3 regions of the Streptomyces sp. NPDC085931 genome follow, and region 2 is predicted to be linked to each of the others. Evidence: riboswitches for the same ligand, from Rfam matches in the RefSeq annotation. Region 2 holds a riboswitch; each other region holds the start of a gene.
The links. A riboswitch is a leader RNA that binds a small molecule or an ion and turns the genes downstream of it on or off. The one in region 2 is predicted to bind thiamine pyrophosphate.
Positions count from the first base shown of each region.

Region 1: it holds a riboswitch for thiamine pyrophosphate, as region 2 does, so the genes downstream of both, ACIGAN_RS13480 (thiamine ABC transporter substrate-binding protein) here and thiC (phosphomethylpyrimidine synthase ThiC) in region 2, are expected to answer to the same signal.
Region 3: it holds a riboswitch for thiamine pyrophosphate, as region 2 does, so the genes downstream of both, thiO (glycine oxidase ThiO) here and thiC (phosphomethylpyrimidine synthase ThiC) in region 2, are expected to answer to the same signal.

Region 1 covers NZ_JBITSK010000005.1:506,611-511,321, reverse strand. The annotation lists gene ACIGAN_RS13485 (ABC transporter permease) at 1-630, opposite strand, end outside; gene ACIGAN_RS13480 (thiamine ABC transporter substrate-binding protein) at 606-1,643, opposite strand; TPP riboswitch at 1,768-1,873, opposite strand; gene rlmN (23S rRNA (adenine(2503)-C(2))-methyltransferase RlmN) at 1,898-3,004, opposite strand; gene ACIGAN_RS13470 (phosphatidate cytidylyltransferase) at 3,140-4,363, opposite strand; gene frr (ribosome recycling factor) at 4,363-4,711, opposite strand, start outside.
Region 2 covers NZ_JBITSK010000004.1:473,636-478,346, forward strand. The annotation lists gene ACIGAN_RS10925 (SsgA family sporulation/cell division regulator) at 1-282, shown strand, start outside; gene ACIGAN_RS10930 (YibE/F family protein) at 377-1,621, opposite strand; TPP riboswitch at 2,379-2,568, shown strand; gene thiC (phosphomethylpyrimidine synthase ThiC) at 2,561-4,345, shown strand; gene ACIGAN_RS10940 (hypothetical protein) at 4,645-4,711, opposite strand, start outside.
Region 3 covers NZ_JBITSK010000021.1:61,176-65,886, reverse strand. The annotation lists gene ACIGAN_RS32865 (thiazole synthase) at 1-376, opposite strand, end outside; gene thiS (sulfur carrier protein ThiS) at 379-579, opposite strand; gene thiO (glycine oxidase ThiO) at 576-1,745, opposite strand; TPP riboswitch at 1,743-1,854, opposite strand; gene ACIGAN_RS32850 (NAD(P)/FAD-dependent oxidoreductase) at 2,044-3,285, shown strand; gene ACIGAN_RS32845 (Rv2175c family DNA-binding protein) at 3,725-4,090, shown strand; gene thiE (thiamine phosphate synthase) at 4,364-4,711, shown strand, end outside.

The DNA.
Region 1 (4,711 bases), on a different contig from region 2:
GACCATCAGCGCGGCGGCGGCCACGGCCGGGGCGAGCGCCGGCAGGGTGACCCGCCGCCAGGCCTGCGCACGGGACGCGCCGAGCATCCGCGCGGCCTCCTCCTGCCGCGGGTCGAGCTGCGCCCACAGCCCGCCGACCGTCCGCACGACGACCGCGTAGTTGAAGAAGACGTGCGCGAACAGGATCGCCCACACGGTGGTGTCCAGCCGTACGCCCCACAGCTCGTCGAGCAGCCCCCCGCGCCCGACCAGTGCCAGGAACGCCGTACCGACGACGACCGTGGGCAGGACGAACGGCACGGTCACCACCGCCCGCAGCACCTGCTTGCCCGGGAACGACAGGCGCGCGAAGACGTACGCGCCGGGGAGCGCGATCAGCAGCGTGAGCGCCGTGGAGACCAGCGCCTGCCAGGTGGTGAACCACAGCACGTGCCGGACGTCGGACTGCGCCAGCACCTCCCCGATGCGCCCGGGGTGCCAGGCCCCGTCGGCCTTCAGACCGCGCGCGACGATCGCGGCGACGGGGTAGGCGAAGAAGACCGCGAAGAACGCGACGGGCACGGCCAGCAGACCGAGCCGCGCCGCCGCGCCCCGCGTCCGGGCGGTCACTTCAGAACGAGCGAGGTCCACGACTTGACCCACGGGTCACGCCGGTCGGCGATCTTCGCCGGGTCCATGGTCTCCGGGTCCTTCGCCTGGGGCCCGTGTTCCGTGAACTCCGCCGGCACCCGGGCGTCCTCGGTCACCGGGTAGACGAACATGTTGAGCGGCATGTCCTCCTGGAACCGCTTGCCGATCAGGAAGTCGAGGAAGGCCTTGCCGCCCTCGGCGTTCCCGGCGTTGCTCAGCAGCCCGGCGTACTCGACCTGCCGGAAGCAGGTGCCCTCGGCGACCCCGGTCGGGGCGGTGCCGGGCTTCGGGTCGGCGAAGACGACCTCGGCGGGCGGCGAGGAGGCGTACGACACGACGAGCGGCCGGTCGCCCCCCGCCTTCTTGCCGCCGGCCGAGCCGGAGAACTCCTCGTTGTAGGCCTGCTCCCAGCCGTCGACGACCTTCACGCCGTTGGCCTTGAGCTTCTTCCAGTAGTCCGCCCAGCCGTCGTCGCCGTACCGTGCGGCGGTGCCGAGCAGGAAGCCCAGTCCGGGCGAGGACGAGGAGGCGTTCTCGGTGACCAGCAGGTTCTTGTAGGCGGGCTTGACCAGGTCGTCGAAGCTGCGCGGCGGCCGCAGGTCCCGGTCGGCGAAGTACTTCTTGTCGTAGTTGACGCAGATGTCGCCGGTGTCGACGGGCGTGACGCGGTGCTTGCCCTGGTCGACCCGGTACTCGGCCTTGATCCGCTCCGAGCCCTTCGCCTCGTACGGCTGGAAGAGGCCGTTGTCGAGGGCGCGGGAGAGCAGGGTGTTGTCGACGCCGAAGAAGACGTCGCCCTGCGGGTTGTCCTTGGTGAGGATGGCCTTGTTGACGGCCTGCCCGGCGTCGCCGTCCTTCAGGACGCGGACCCGGTAGCCGGACTGCTTCTCGAAGGCGGCGATGACGCCCTTGGACGCGGCCCACGAGTCGTGGCTGACCAGCGTCACGGTCTTGGAGTCGCCGGACCCCTGACCGCCGTCGGACGACCCGCACGCGGCGAGCGTGCCGGCCATGCCCAGCCCGACGACCGCGGCCGTCAGGCGCTTCGCGTTGATGCTCACTGGATTCCTCCTGGAGTGACCAGGAGAAGACGCGGCCCTGCCCGGGACTTCCGCCGTCCCGGGCAGGGCGCAACAGCTCGAGTGGCGACCGATCTCCCTACCCAGAATGACCTGGGCCAGGTTCGGAGGGTCTGCGGCTGGTGCCGCACTCTCAGCGCTGTGGCGCTCCCCTGTCGGAATATGCAGATGTTCTTACGACGGTCAGACTACCGTTCGGTGGCGGCGAGCTGACCACACGCCCCGTCGATCTCCTGACCACGGGTGTCCCGGATCGTCACCGGCACACCGTGCGCGGCGATGGCCTCCACGAACGCCTTCTCGTCCTCCGGCCGGGAGGCCGTCCACTTCGACCCGGGCGTCGGGTTCAGCGGGATGAGGTTGACGTGCACGGGCCGGCCCTTGAGCATCCGGCCGAGCCGGTCCCCGCGCCAGGCCTGGTCGTTGATGTCCCGGATCAGCGCGTACTCGATGGACAGCCGGCGCCCGGACCTGGCGCTGTACTCGAAACCGGCGTCCAGCACCTCGCGCACCTTCCACCGCGTGTTCACGGGTACGAGGGTGTCGCGCAGCTCGTCGTCCGGGGCGTGCAGCGAGATGGCCAGGCGGCACTTGAAGCCCTCGTCGGCGAACCGGTGGATGGCCGGGACGAGCCCGACCGTCGACACGGTGATCCCGCGCTGCGAGAGCCCCAGCCCGTCGGGCTCGGGGTCGGTGAGCCGCCGGATGGCGCCGACGACCCGGTTGTAGTTCGCGAGGGGCTCGCCCATGCCCATGAACACGATGTTGCTCAGCCGCGCCGGACCGCCGGGGACCTCCCCGTCCCGCAGGGCGCGCATCCCGTCCACGATCTGGTGCACGATCTCGGCGGTGGACAGGTTCCGGTCCAGTCCCGCCTGCCCCGTCGCACAGAACGGGCAGTTCATCCCGCACCCGGCCTGGGAACTGATGCACATGGTCACCCGGTCCGGGTAGCGCATCAGCACGGACTCGACGAGCGTCCCGTCGAACAGCCGCCACAACGTCTTGCGCGTGGTGCCCTCGTCGGTCGACAGATGCCGCACGACGGTCATCAGCTCGGGCAGCAGCGCTTCGCGCAGCCGCTCCCGGGACCCGGCGGGGATGTCGGTCCACTGCTCCGGATCATGCGCGTACCGCGCGAAGTAGTGCTGCGAGAGCTGCTTGGCACGAAACGGCTTCTCCCCGACAGCGGCAACGGCCTCCTTGCGCTCGGCAGGAGTGAGATCGGCAAGATGCCGCGGCGGCTTCTTGGCTCCGCGCGGGGCAACGAAAGTGAGTTCTCCGGGTGCAGGCATAACCCTTCCAGTGTGGCAGATCGACGCCGGGTGCCCTGGCGGGAGCGGGGTGGGGGTGGTCACCTGCGGTGAGTACAACGGCGGCGAGCCCCCGCCCGGCACCGGACGGAGGCTCGCTCCAGGGATCGGTTCCGTTCAGCCGGAGCCGACGAAGAGGACCAGCAGCAGCCAGACGACCGGAGCGGTCGGCAGCAGCGAGTCGAGCCGGTCCATGATGCCGCCGTGGCCCGGCAGCAGCGTGCCCATGTCCTTGATGCCGAGGTCCCGCTTGATCATGGACTCGCCGAGGTCGCCGAGCGTCGCGCTGACCGCGACCGCGAGGCCGAGGACCAGACCCTGCCACCAGGCGCCGTCGTCGATGAGGAACTGCATGCACAGCGCGCCCACGACCATGGCGAAGGACACCGCGCCGGCCAGGCCCTCGCGGGTCTTGCCGGGGCTGATGCGCGGCGCGAGCTTGGTCCGGCCGAAGCGCCAGCCGACGGCGTAGGCCCCGGTGTCGCTGACGACGGTGAGCAGCAGGAAGGTGAGCACCCGCTGCGGCCCGTCGTCCGCGGTCAGCATCATCGCGACGAACGTCGCCAGGAACGGCACGTAAAACGCCGCGAAGACGCCCGCCGTGACGTCCCGGAGGTAGTTCTCGGGCGGTTCCGTCATGCGCCAGACGAGCACGGCCAGGGCCGTCAGCGCCATGGCCACCCACGCGCCCTCGGCACCCCGGACGTAGCCGGCGACGACCATCGCGGCACCGCCGAGCGCGAGCGGCACGAGCGGCGCCCGGATGCCCTTGCGTTCGTCCAGCCGCTTGGTCAGCTCCCACAGGCCCACTACCACGGCGACCGCGACGACCCCGACGAAGACAGCCTTGACGATGAACAGCGAGGCGACGATCACCGCGCCGAGCCCGACGCCCACCCCTATCGCGGCACTGAGGTCGCGACCCGCGCTCTTCTTCTGCGGCTTGGGGGCCGGCTGTGAGGCGTCGGGCATGGGCTCCGGGTTCGTCTCGTTGCGGACCGGGGGGCCACCCGGCGTGGCGGTCCTCCGGTCGTCATCCTGGTTTCCGCCGTGTGCGGCCAGGTCGGGCACGATGGGCATGGGGCGAGTGTGAGGCGCCTCCCGCGCATCGTATGCGGGACCCGCCGGGACGGCCCCTCGGACGTGTCCGTGGCCGTGACTCTGCACGGGCCCGTGACTCTGTACCGGCCCATGGCCCTGAACGGGCCCATGAGCCGGCACGGGCCCGTGGCCCGTCGTGGGCCCGTGGCCCGGGCCCGGCGCGGGTCCGGGGCCGTGCCCTTGGTCGGTGGGCCCCCAGTACCCGGCCTGTGGCGGCGCCCCCCAGGAAGAGTCGTTCATCAGACCTCGAGGAGCTCTGCTTCCTTGTGCTTCAGGAGCTCGTCCACCTGCGCGACGTACTTCGCGGTGGTGTCGTCGAGCTCCTTCTCCGCACGGCGGCCCTCGTCCTCGCCGACCTCGCCGTCCTTGATCAGCTTGTCGATCGCTTCCTTGGCCTTGCGGCGCACGGAGCGGATCGAGATCTTCGCGTCCTCGCCCTTGCCCTTGGCGACCTTGATGTACTCGCGGCGGCGCTCCTCGGTCAGCTCGGGGAACACCACCCGGATGATGTTGCCGTCGTTGCTCGGGTTGACGCCCAGGTCGGAGTCGCGGATGGCCTGCTCGATGTTGCGCAGCGCGCTCTTGTCG
Region 2 (4,711 bases):
GCTTTCGGGCGGGAGTTGCTGATCGACGGGGTCGGCCGGCCGTGCGGCGAGGGCGATGTGCGGGTCACGCCGGTCGAACCGGACTCCCTGGGCGAGGTGCTGATCAGGCTTCAGGTGGGCAGCGACCAGGCGCTGTTCCGGTCGTCCACGGCGCCGCTGGTCGCCTTCCTCGACCGCACGGACAAGCTGGTCCCGCTGGGCCAGGAGGGTTCGCTCGCCGACTTCGACGCCCATCTCGACGAGGCACTCGACCGCATCCTCGCGGAGCAGGGCGCCGGGTGAGACCTCGCCCGGCGGCACGGTGGAGGAACGCTTCACCGGGTGCCGCCGGGCTGTGCAGGAACGCTTCTCCGTTGCCGCTCCACGCCCCGGGGGATCAGCGCTTGCGGCGCCGGCCCTTGCCCCCGCGCACCGCGACGGGTTCCGCGGCGGACTCCGTGCCCGGGCGGTCGGCCGAGACCACCAGTGCGGCCAGGGCCGTGGTGACCGGCACCGACGCCACCAGGCCGATCGAACCGATCAGCGTGCGCACGATCTCCTCCGCGACCAGTTCGCTGTTGGCGACGGTGCCCACACTGCTCTGCGCGATCGAGAACAGCAGGAGCAGCGGCAGCGCGGCACCCGCGTAGGCGAGGACGAGCGTGTTGACGACCGAGGCGATGTGGTCGCGGCCGATCCGGATGCCCGCGCGGTAGAGCCCGCGCCAGCCCATCGACGGGTTGGCCTCGTGCAGCTCCCAGACCGCGGAGGTCTGGGTGACCGTCACATCGTCGAGCACACCGAGCGAGCCGATGATGACGCCCGCGAGGAGCAGACCGCTCATGTCGATCGTCGGGTAGAGCCCGTGGATCAGACCGGTGTTGTCGTCGGTGTTGCCGGTGAGCGCGGCCCAGCCGATGAACACCGATCCCAGGACGCCGATCAGCAGCAGGGAGACGAGGGTGCCCAGTACCGCCACGGACGTCCGCGCGGACAGGCCGTGACACAGGTACAGGGCGATCAGCATGATGGCGCTCGCGCCCACCACCGCCACGACCAGCGGGTTCGAGCCCTGGAGGATCGCGGGCAGGATGAACAGGTTCAGGACCAGGAAGCTGATGGCCAGCGCGACCAGGGCCATCACCCCGCGCAGCCGGCCGACGGCGACCACCGCGAGCGCGAAGATGCCGGCGAGCAGCGCGAGGGGCATCCGCCGGTTCACGTCCGTGACGGAGTACTGCAGGTCCCGGGGCGCCGAGGGCTCGTAGGCGACCACGACCTCCTGGCCCTCGCGCAGTTGGCGGGACTGGTCAGGCTGGACGATCTCCGTGAACGTGCGGCCCTTGTCCTTGCCGCTGTCGACCCGGATGGTGGCCCGCTTGCAGGTGCCGTTCTCCTGCTGTACCGCGGAGGATCCCTCGGCGGTGGAGGTGTCGCCCGTCGGCGGGACGCCCGAGGCACCGGCCTCCTTGCAGCTGATGTCCACGACCTCGGTGACCGTGGCCTGCTGGGTCTGCCGGTCGAAACCGACGCCGGTGCGCTCGTGCGGCGGGGCGCCGCCGGGCCACAGCACGGCGAGACCGACCAGCACCGCTGCCGCGAACGGGATCAGGATCGCCGCGATGACCTTGCGCAGATGCATCGAGACGGGCGAGGCCGGACCGTGGCTGTGCGCGTGCCCATGTCCGCCGCCGGACGCGGAGCCGTGGCCGTGCCCGTCGCCTCCGCCGGCGCCGTGACCACCGCCGCCCGGACCGGGGCCCTGCCCACCGCCCCCGGGGCCGGAACCCGGTCCCGGGGAGCCCGGGCCGTAGCCGCCACCGGCACCGTCGCCCTGGCGGTCACCGGGGCCCGGACGGAATCGGCCACCGCCACCGTGGCCGTGACCGTAACCGCCACCGGCCGATCCGTAGTCACCGCCGTCGGCCGACCCGTACTCGCCACCGCCACCGCCGCCGGGCGTGGAACGCCTGCCGTCGCCCGGCCCGTAGCGACCATCGTCGCCCGCCCGGAACGGGCCACCGTCGCGCGGCGCGTACCCGCCGTTCTCTCGCCCGGAGGCCGTACCGGAAGGGGTACCGGTAGCCGTGCCGGTAGTCGTACGGGAAGCCGCACCGGAGGCCGCGGCGCCGAAACGGTCATCACCGAAAGCCGAGTCCGGCCCGTACCCGCGCTCCTGACCCCGGGCAGGCCCGCGGGCCGCCCCCTGGGCAGGCCCGTGCCCGGCGGCGGCCTCTCGGCCGTCACCAGGGCCGTTGCCGTGTCCGGCGCCGGATCCGCGGGGCGGTTCGGGCGAAGGGTACGGGGGACGCTGTGTCGTGGTCACCGACCGATCATCGCAAGAACGACGGGGGCCCTCTGTTCACCGCGCCAAGATTGCCGCTAGCGTGGAGGCACCTTTTTGTACACGCGGGAGCTCGGAGCACCGGGCTGAGAGGGCGCTGACCTCCGTCCCAGCGATGTTTCACATGAAACATCACCGAAGTCGAGTGATGTTTCACACGGAACGTCGGCAGACGGAAGCCGCTGCGTCGACCGCCGAACCTGTTACCGGGTAATGCCGGCGTAGGGAGTAGGTCTCATGACCAACAAGGACGTACGCACGCCTGCCTCCATCCAGGACGGACAGTCCGCGGAGGCCGGGAAGTCCATCGGCTGGCACAAGGCATACGTCGAGGGCACCCGCCCCGACCTGCGCGTGCCGGTCCGTCAGGTGCATCTCACCAACGGGCAGTCGGTCACGCTGTACGACACATCCGGCCCGTACACCGATCCACTCGTCGAGACCGACGTCCGCAGGGGCCTGCCGCCGCTGCGCGAGAACTGGATCATCGCCCGCGGCGACACCGAGGAGTACGCGGGCCGCCCCGTCCGCCCCGAGGACGACGGCATCAAGCACACCTCACCCCGTGGCGGCCTGCGCAACCTCGACGCCGTCTTCCCGGGACGGCCGCGCCAGCCGCGCCGCAGCCGGGACGGCAAGGCCGTCACCCAGCTCGCGTACGCCCGCCGCGGCGAGATCACCCCCGAGATGGAGTACGTGGCCATCCGGGAGAACGTCTCCCCGGAAGTCGTGCGCGACGAGATCGCGGCGGGCCGGGCGGTGCTCCCGGCCAACGTCAACCACCCCGAGATCGAGCCGATGATCATCGGCAAGCGGTTCCTGGTGAAGGTCAACGCCAACATCGGCAACTCGGCCGTGACGTCCTCCATCGAGGAGGAGGTCGAGAAGATGACCTGGGCGACCCGCTGGGGCGCCGACACGGTCATGGACCTGTCCACCGGCCGCAACATCCACACCACGCGCGAGTGGGTGCTGCGCAACTCCCCCGTCCCCATCGGCACCGTGCCGCTCTACCAGGCCCTGGAGAAGGTGGACGGCCGGGCCGAGGAGCTGACCTGGGAGATCTACAAGGACACCGTCATCGAACAGGCCGAGCAGGGCGTGGACTACATGACCGTCCACGCGGGCGTGCGCCTGGCGTACGTGCCGCTGACGGCGAACCGCAAGACCGGCATCGTCTCGCGCGGCGGCTCGATCATGGCCGCCTGGTGCCTCGCGCACCACAAGGAGTCGTTCCTCTACGAGAACTTCGAGGAACTCTGCGAGATCCTCGCCGCCTACGACGTCACCTACTCCCTCGGTGACGGCCTCAGGCCCGGCTCGATCGCGGACGCCAACGACGAGGCGCAGTTCGCGGAGTTGAGGACGCTCGGGGAACTCAACCGGATCGCGAAGCGTTTCCACGTGCAGACGATGATCGAGGGCCCGGGCCACGTCCCGATGCACAAGATCAAGGAGAACATCGACCTTCAGCAGGAGATCTGCGATGAAGCCCCGTTCTATACGCTCGGCCCGCTGACCACGGACGTCGCGCCGGCGTACGACCACATCACCTCCGGCATCGGCGCCGCGATGATCGCCTGGTGGGGCACGGCGATGCTCTGCTACGTCACGCCCAAGGAGCACCTGGGCCTGCCGAACCGCGACGACGTCAAGACCGGCGTCATCACCTACAAGATCGCCGCCCACGCCGCCGACCTGGCCAAGGGACACCCGGGGGCGCAGGAGTGGGACGACGCCCTGTCCGACGCCCGCTTCGAGTTCCGGTGGGAGGACCAGTTCAACCTGGCCCTCGACCCGGACACGGCCCGGGAGTTCCACGACGAGACCCTGCCGGCGGAACCCGCCAAGACGGCCCACTTCTGCTCGATGTGCGGCCCGAAGTTCTGCAGCATGAAGATCTCGCAGGACATCCGCCGTGAACACGGCGGCAGCCGGAGCGAGATCGAGGAGGGCATGGCCCAGAAGTCGAAGGAGTTCGCGGCGAGCGGCAACCGCGTGTACTTGCCGATCGCCGACTGACCGGGGCCTGACGACCGCGGCACGGACAACAGCACGGCGGAGCCCGGCCCGGCCCGAGATCCCTGGGGTCACAGCCGGATGGGATCGATGTGGTCGACGGCGTCATGGGCGCCACGCCCGGCATGGTCTCCGCCGTGCTGTTCCAGCAGCCCTTGCCTCCGGCCGCCGTACGGTCGAGCGGGTCGAGGCTCAGGTCCTCCGACGCCGATGAGGACCGGGCTGCCGGGATGACCGGCTCGCGCCTCCGGACAGCTCGCCCCCGCTGGGCAAGCGCAAGCCGCGGGCGCCGGCCCCGGCGGCTACTCCGGCTGGTGCTCCGGTCCTCCGAAGTCCGGGCTGGTGTAGTCCGGGCTGCTGAAGCTCGGC
Region 3 (4,711 bases), on a different contig from region 2:
CGTCGTCGACCAGCGTCTCGGCCGCCTCCAGCAGCTCGATCGGGTCCGGCAGCAGGGTGCGCTCGTCGGCGATGACCTCCAGCTTGATCAGGTCGGTGCCGAGGGCCTCGCGCGCGAGCCGGGCCGTGAGGACGGCCTCGCCGGCGGTGAAGCAGCCCGCGGTGTTGGGCAGCACCCGGATCCCGAGCCGGTCCAGGACGGACAGCACCGAACCGTGCACCGAGGGGTTCACCCGGCGCATCGCGACCGTCGTCAGCTCCGTCCCGGAGGCCACCAGCGACCGCTCCAGCACGTCGAGGCTGGGCGCCCCGCCGGTGCCCATGATCAGACGGGAGGTGAAGGTCGCACCCCCGAGGACGAACGGATCGTCGGCCATGGTCAGCCTCCTTGGACGGCGGTGAGGACCTCCACGCGGTCCCCCTCGGTGAGGGGCGTGGACGGCCACTGGGCGCGCGGGACGACGGTTTCGTTGAGGGCGGCGGCCACTCCCGAGGGCGAGGCGGTGAGCGACTTCACGACGGTGTCGAGAGCCGTGCCGGGCCGGACGTCCCGGGGCTGACCGTTGACGGAGATGTTCATGCGGGCTGCTCCGTGAGTGCGGTGACGGTGCTGAAGCGCTTGGGGGTGAACGGACGGGCCTCCTCGGGGAGTTCACCCGTGACCAGGGCGTGGGCCAGGGCGTCGCCGGTGACCGGCGTGAGCAGGACGCCGTTGCGGTGGTGCCCGGTGGCCAGCAGCAGGCCCTCCAGGCCGGTCGGACCGAGCAGGGGCGCGTTGTCGGGGGAGCCGGGGCGCAGTCCGGCCCGGGTCTCGGTGAGCGGCAGCTCGGTGATGCCCGGGACCAGCTCGTGGGCGTCGCGCAGCAGCTCGTACACGCCGCCCGCGGTCACGGTGGTGTCCCAGCCGAGCTCCTCGCTGGTCGCCCCGACGACCAGTTCGCCGTTCTCCCGCGGCACCAGGTAGACCTGGCCGCCGCGCACCACCGCGCGCACCGTCCGGCTCAGGAACGGCCCGTGCCGCCCCGGCATGGCCAGCCGCAGGACCTGGCCTTTCACGGGCCGCACGGGCGGCAGCACGTCCCGCGGCACCCCCGTGAGACGTCCGCTCAGGCTGCCCCCGGCCAGCACGACCTGCCCGGCGGCCAGCGCGGTGCCGTCGGCCGTGACGGTGCCGGTGGCCCGGTCCCCGCAGACGGTGAGCCGCTCGGCCCACACCCGGTGGAACACCACACCGGCCCGCTCGCACGCGGCGACCAGCGCCCCGGCCAGCCGCCGGGGGTCGATCTGGTGATCGCCGTCCACCCGCAGACCCCCGCGCACGCCCGGCGCGAGCATTGGCTCCAGGCGCCGGCACTCGCGCCCCGACAGCCACTGGGAGTCCAGCCCCGACTGCTGCTGCAGGGCGTGCAGCTCGCGCAGATGGGCCCGGTCGTCGGCGTCCAGGGCCACGGCGAGCGTGCCGCAGCGGCGGTAGCCGAGGTCGTGGCCGGTCAGCTCGGTGAGCTCGGCCGCGAAGTCCGGGTAGCGCCGGGCGGAGGCGAGGTTCAGGCCGAGCAGGGTCTGCTCGCCGTAGTGCAGCTCCGTGACGGCGGCCAGCATCCCGGCCGCCACCTGCGCGGCCCCGCCGCCCGGCTCGGGGTCCACCACCGCCGTGGCGAGTCCGCGCTGCGCGGCCCGCCAGGCCGTGACCAGCCCGATGATCCCGCCCCCGATGACGAGGACGTCTGAGGTTCGCGTACGCGACATGGGCGTCCAGCCCCTCCCTTCGCCGGCATGACCCGGATCAGGTTCGTACGGTCGGAGGCCGCCAGCCTCCCTCTCAGCCCGGTGCGTCCGGGCTCCCGCGAGTCCTGCGCACCACCCTAGCCGGACGCCCTGCGCCGCAGTAAGGGAGCCTCCGCACGGAACCGGCCACCGAGGCGTCGTATCCGGGCCGTTTGCGGGTACCCGGACAGGCACACCCGGGTGGCGGGGCGGGCGCTGTGGAGCAGGTCACGGCGCACGGGCACTGACTGACGCAACGTCAGCTGACTATGGTGATCAGGTGAGCGAGCAGACGCAGGAACCAGGGTCGTCCGCGCCGCGGCGCGTGGTCGTGGCGGGCGCGGGCATGGCCGGTGTGCAGACCGCGGTCGCGCTGCGGGAGCGGGGCTTCGCCGGCGCGGTGGTCCTGATCGGCGCCGAGCCCCACCAGCCCTACGACCGGCCGCCGTTGTCCAAGGCCGTCCTGCTGGGCAAGTCCGAGGGCTCCGCCTTCGACGTCGACTTCGAGGCCCTGGGCATCGAACTGCGGCTCGGCTGCGAGGTGCTGGGCGTGCGTCCCGGCGCTCACGAACTCGACACCGAGGACGGGCCCGTGCCCTACGACGTCCTGGTGATCGCCACCGGTGCGGAACCGGTCCGGCTGCCCGGCGCGGAGGGCGTACCCGGCGTGCACCTGCTGCGCACCCTGGACGACGCCGAGCGGCTGCGGCCGGTGCTCGCCCGCCAGCACGACATCGTGGTGGTCGGCGCCGGCTGGATCGGCGCGGAGTTCGCCACCGCCGCGCGCGAGGCGGGCTGCGCGGTGACCGTCGTGGAGGCCGCCGAGCGGCCGCTCGCCGGGGCACTGCCCGCGGAGGTCGCCGCTCCCATGGCCGGCTGGTACGCCGACGCGGGAGCCGTGCTGCGCACGCACGCGCGCGTGGACCGCGTCGAGCCCGGCGCGGTCCTGCTCGACAACGGTGCGCGGCTGCCCGCCGGCGCGGTCATGGTCGGCATCGGGGCCCGCCCGGCGACGGCCTGGCTCGCCGGTTCCGGGATCGAGCTGGGCGGCCACGGCGAGATCGTGGCCGACGCGCACCTGCGCACGTCGGTGCCGGACGTGTACGCGGTCGGCGACTGCGCCTCCTTCCCCTCGGGGCGGTACGGCGAGCGCCTGCTGGTGCACCACTGGGACAACGCCCTGCAGGGGCCGCGCACGGTCGCCGCGAACATCGTCGGCCGGGCCACGGGCGAGCCGCCGGCCGTCTACGACCCGGTCCCGTACTTCTGGTCCGAGCAGTTCGGCCGGTTCGTGCAGTACGCCGGGCACCACGCGGGCGCCGAGCGGACCCTGTGGCGCGGCGACCCGTCCGGTCCGGCCTGGACGGTGTGCTGGCTGCGCGGCGAGCGGCTGGTCGCCCTGCTGGCGGTGGGCCGCCCCCGCGACCTGGCCCAGGGCCGCCGCCTGATCGAGTCGGGCACGCCGATGAACCCGGTGCTGCTGGCGGACCCGGCGAGACCGCTGAAGGCGGCCGCGGCGTAGGCCTCCGGCCGGGGGCGGCGGTGGGTCGGGGGCTTGTGGTCGGGGGCGGCGGTGGGTCGGGGGCTGCGGTCGGGTGCGGCGGTGGGGCGGGTGCGGCGGTGGGCCGGGGGCCGGGGGCCTGTGGTCGGGTGCGGTGGTGGGTCGGGGCCAACGCCCGGTGCGGCGGTGGCTCGGGTCTGCGGTCGGGTGCGGCGGCCCGCGCCCTGTGCGGCCGTGGTTCCGGGCCCGCGCCCGAGCGGCTGTGACCCCACGGCCCACGGCCCACGGCTGGAGCCCGCGTCGCGGTACGGCCCTGCCGCAGGGCCCGTGTGCGGGGCTGCGGCGCAAGGCCGTGGCGCAGGGCCGTGGTCCGCTGTCCGGCGGGTGCCGGGCCCGGCGCGTCCGCCCGGGTGGACCGGGTCGGCTTCCGGCTGTCAGTGGCGGATGGCAGGCTTGTTCCGTGACCGAGATTGACGCAAAGATCGATGCTCTCGTCCCTGCCTGGCTCACCCTCCCCGACATCGCCGAACAGTTCGGCGTCGAGGTGACGCGGGTGCGGCAGCTGGTCAAGGAGGGCCAGCTCATCGCCGTACGCCGCGGTGAGAACCGCGCGCTGCACGTCCCCGCGGACTTCATCGACGGGGACAAGGTCGTCAAGGGCCTGGCCGGGACCCTGACGCTCCTGCGGGACGACGGCTTCACGGTCGAAGAGATGCTGGAGTGGCTCTTCACCCCCGACCCGTCCCTGCCTGGCACCCCGGCGCAGGCACTTCGTGAGAATCGCGGCACGGAGGTGAAGCGCCGCGCCCAGGCGCTCGCGGTCTGACCGACCCCGACCGAACAACCGCCCGGCACCGCCGCCTGAGCGGGTCCGGGCCCGAACAACCGCCCGTAGGGGGCCGTGGCCCGTGGGGTCACGGCCCGGAGGCAGGCCGTGCCCGTTTCGGGTCCACGGCCGCGCCGGGCCGGCCGAGAGGCAGGCGTAGGGTGCCCGAGGCGTCGTGGCGGCCCGGGCCTCGCCCGCGAGCCGCACACGCACCCGTACGGCACCGACGTACCGCGGGCGCGCCCCGCGGCACCGACCTCCAGGGGGACACCCATGCCCGGCACCGCCACCATCACCGCCACGGCCCGCGCCCGGCTCGCCGACGCCCGGGTCTACCTGTGCACCGACGCGCGCAAGCGGCAGGGCGATCTCGCCGAGTTCCTGGACGCCGTGCTGGCGGGCGGCGTCGACATCGTACAGCTGCGCGACAAGGGCATGGAGGCCGCCGAGGAGCTGGAGCACCTGGCCGTCTTCGCCGACGCCTGCGCCCGGCACGGCAAGCTGCTCGCGGTCAACGACCGCGCGGACGTCGCCCACGCCGCCGGCTCCGACGTGCTCCACCTCGGCCAGGGCGACCTCCCGGTCCCCGCGGCCCGCGCCATCCTCGGCGACGACGTCCTG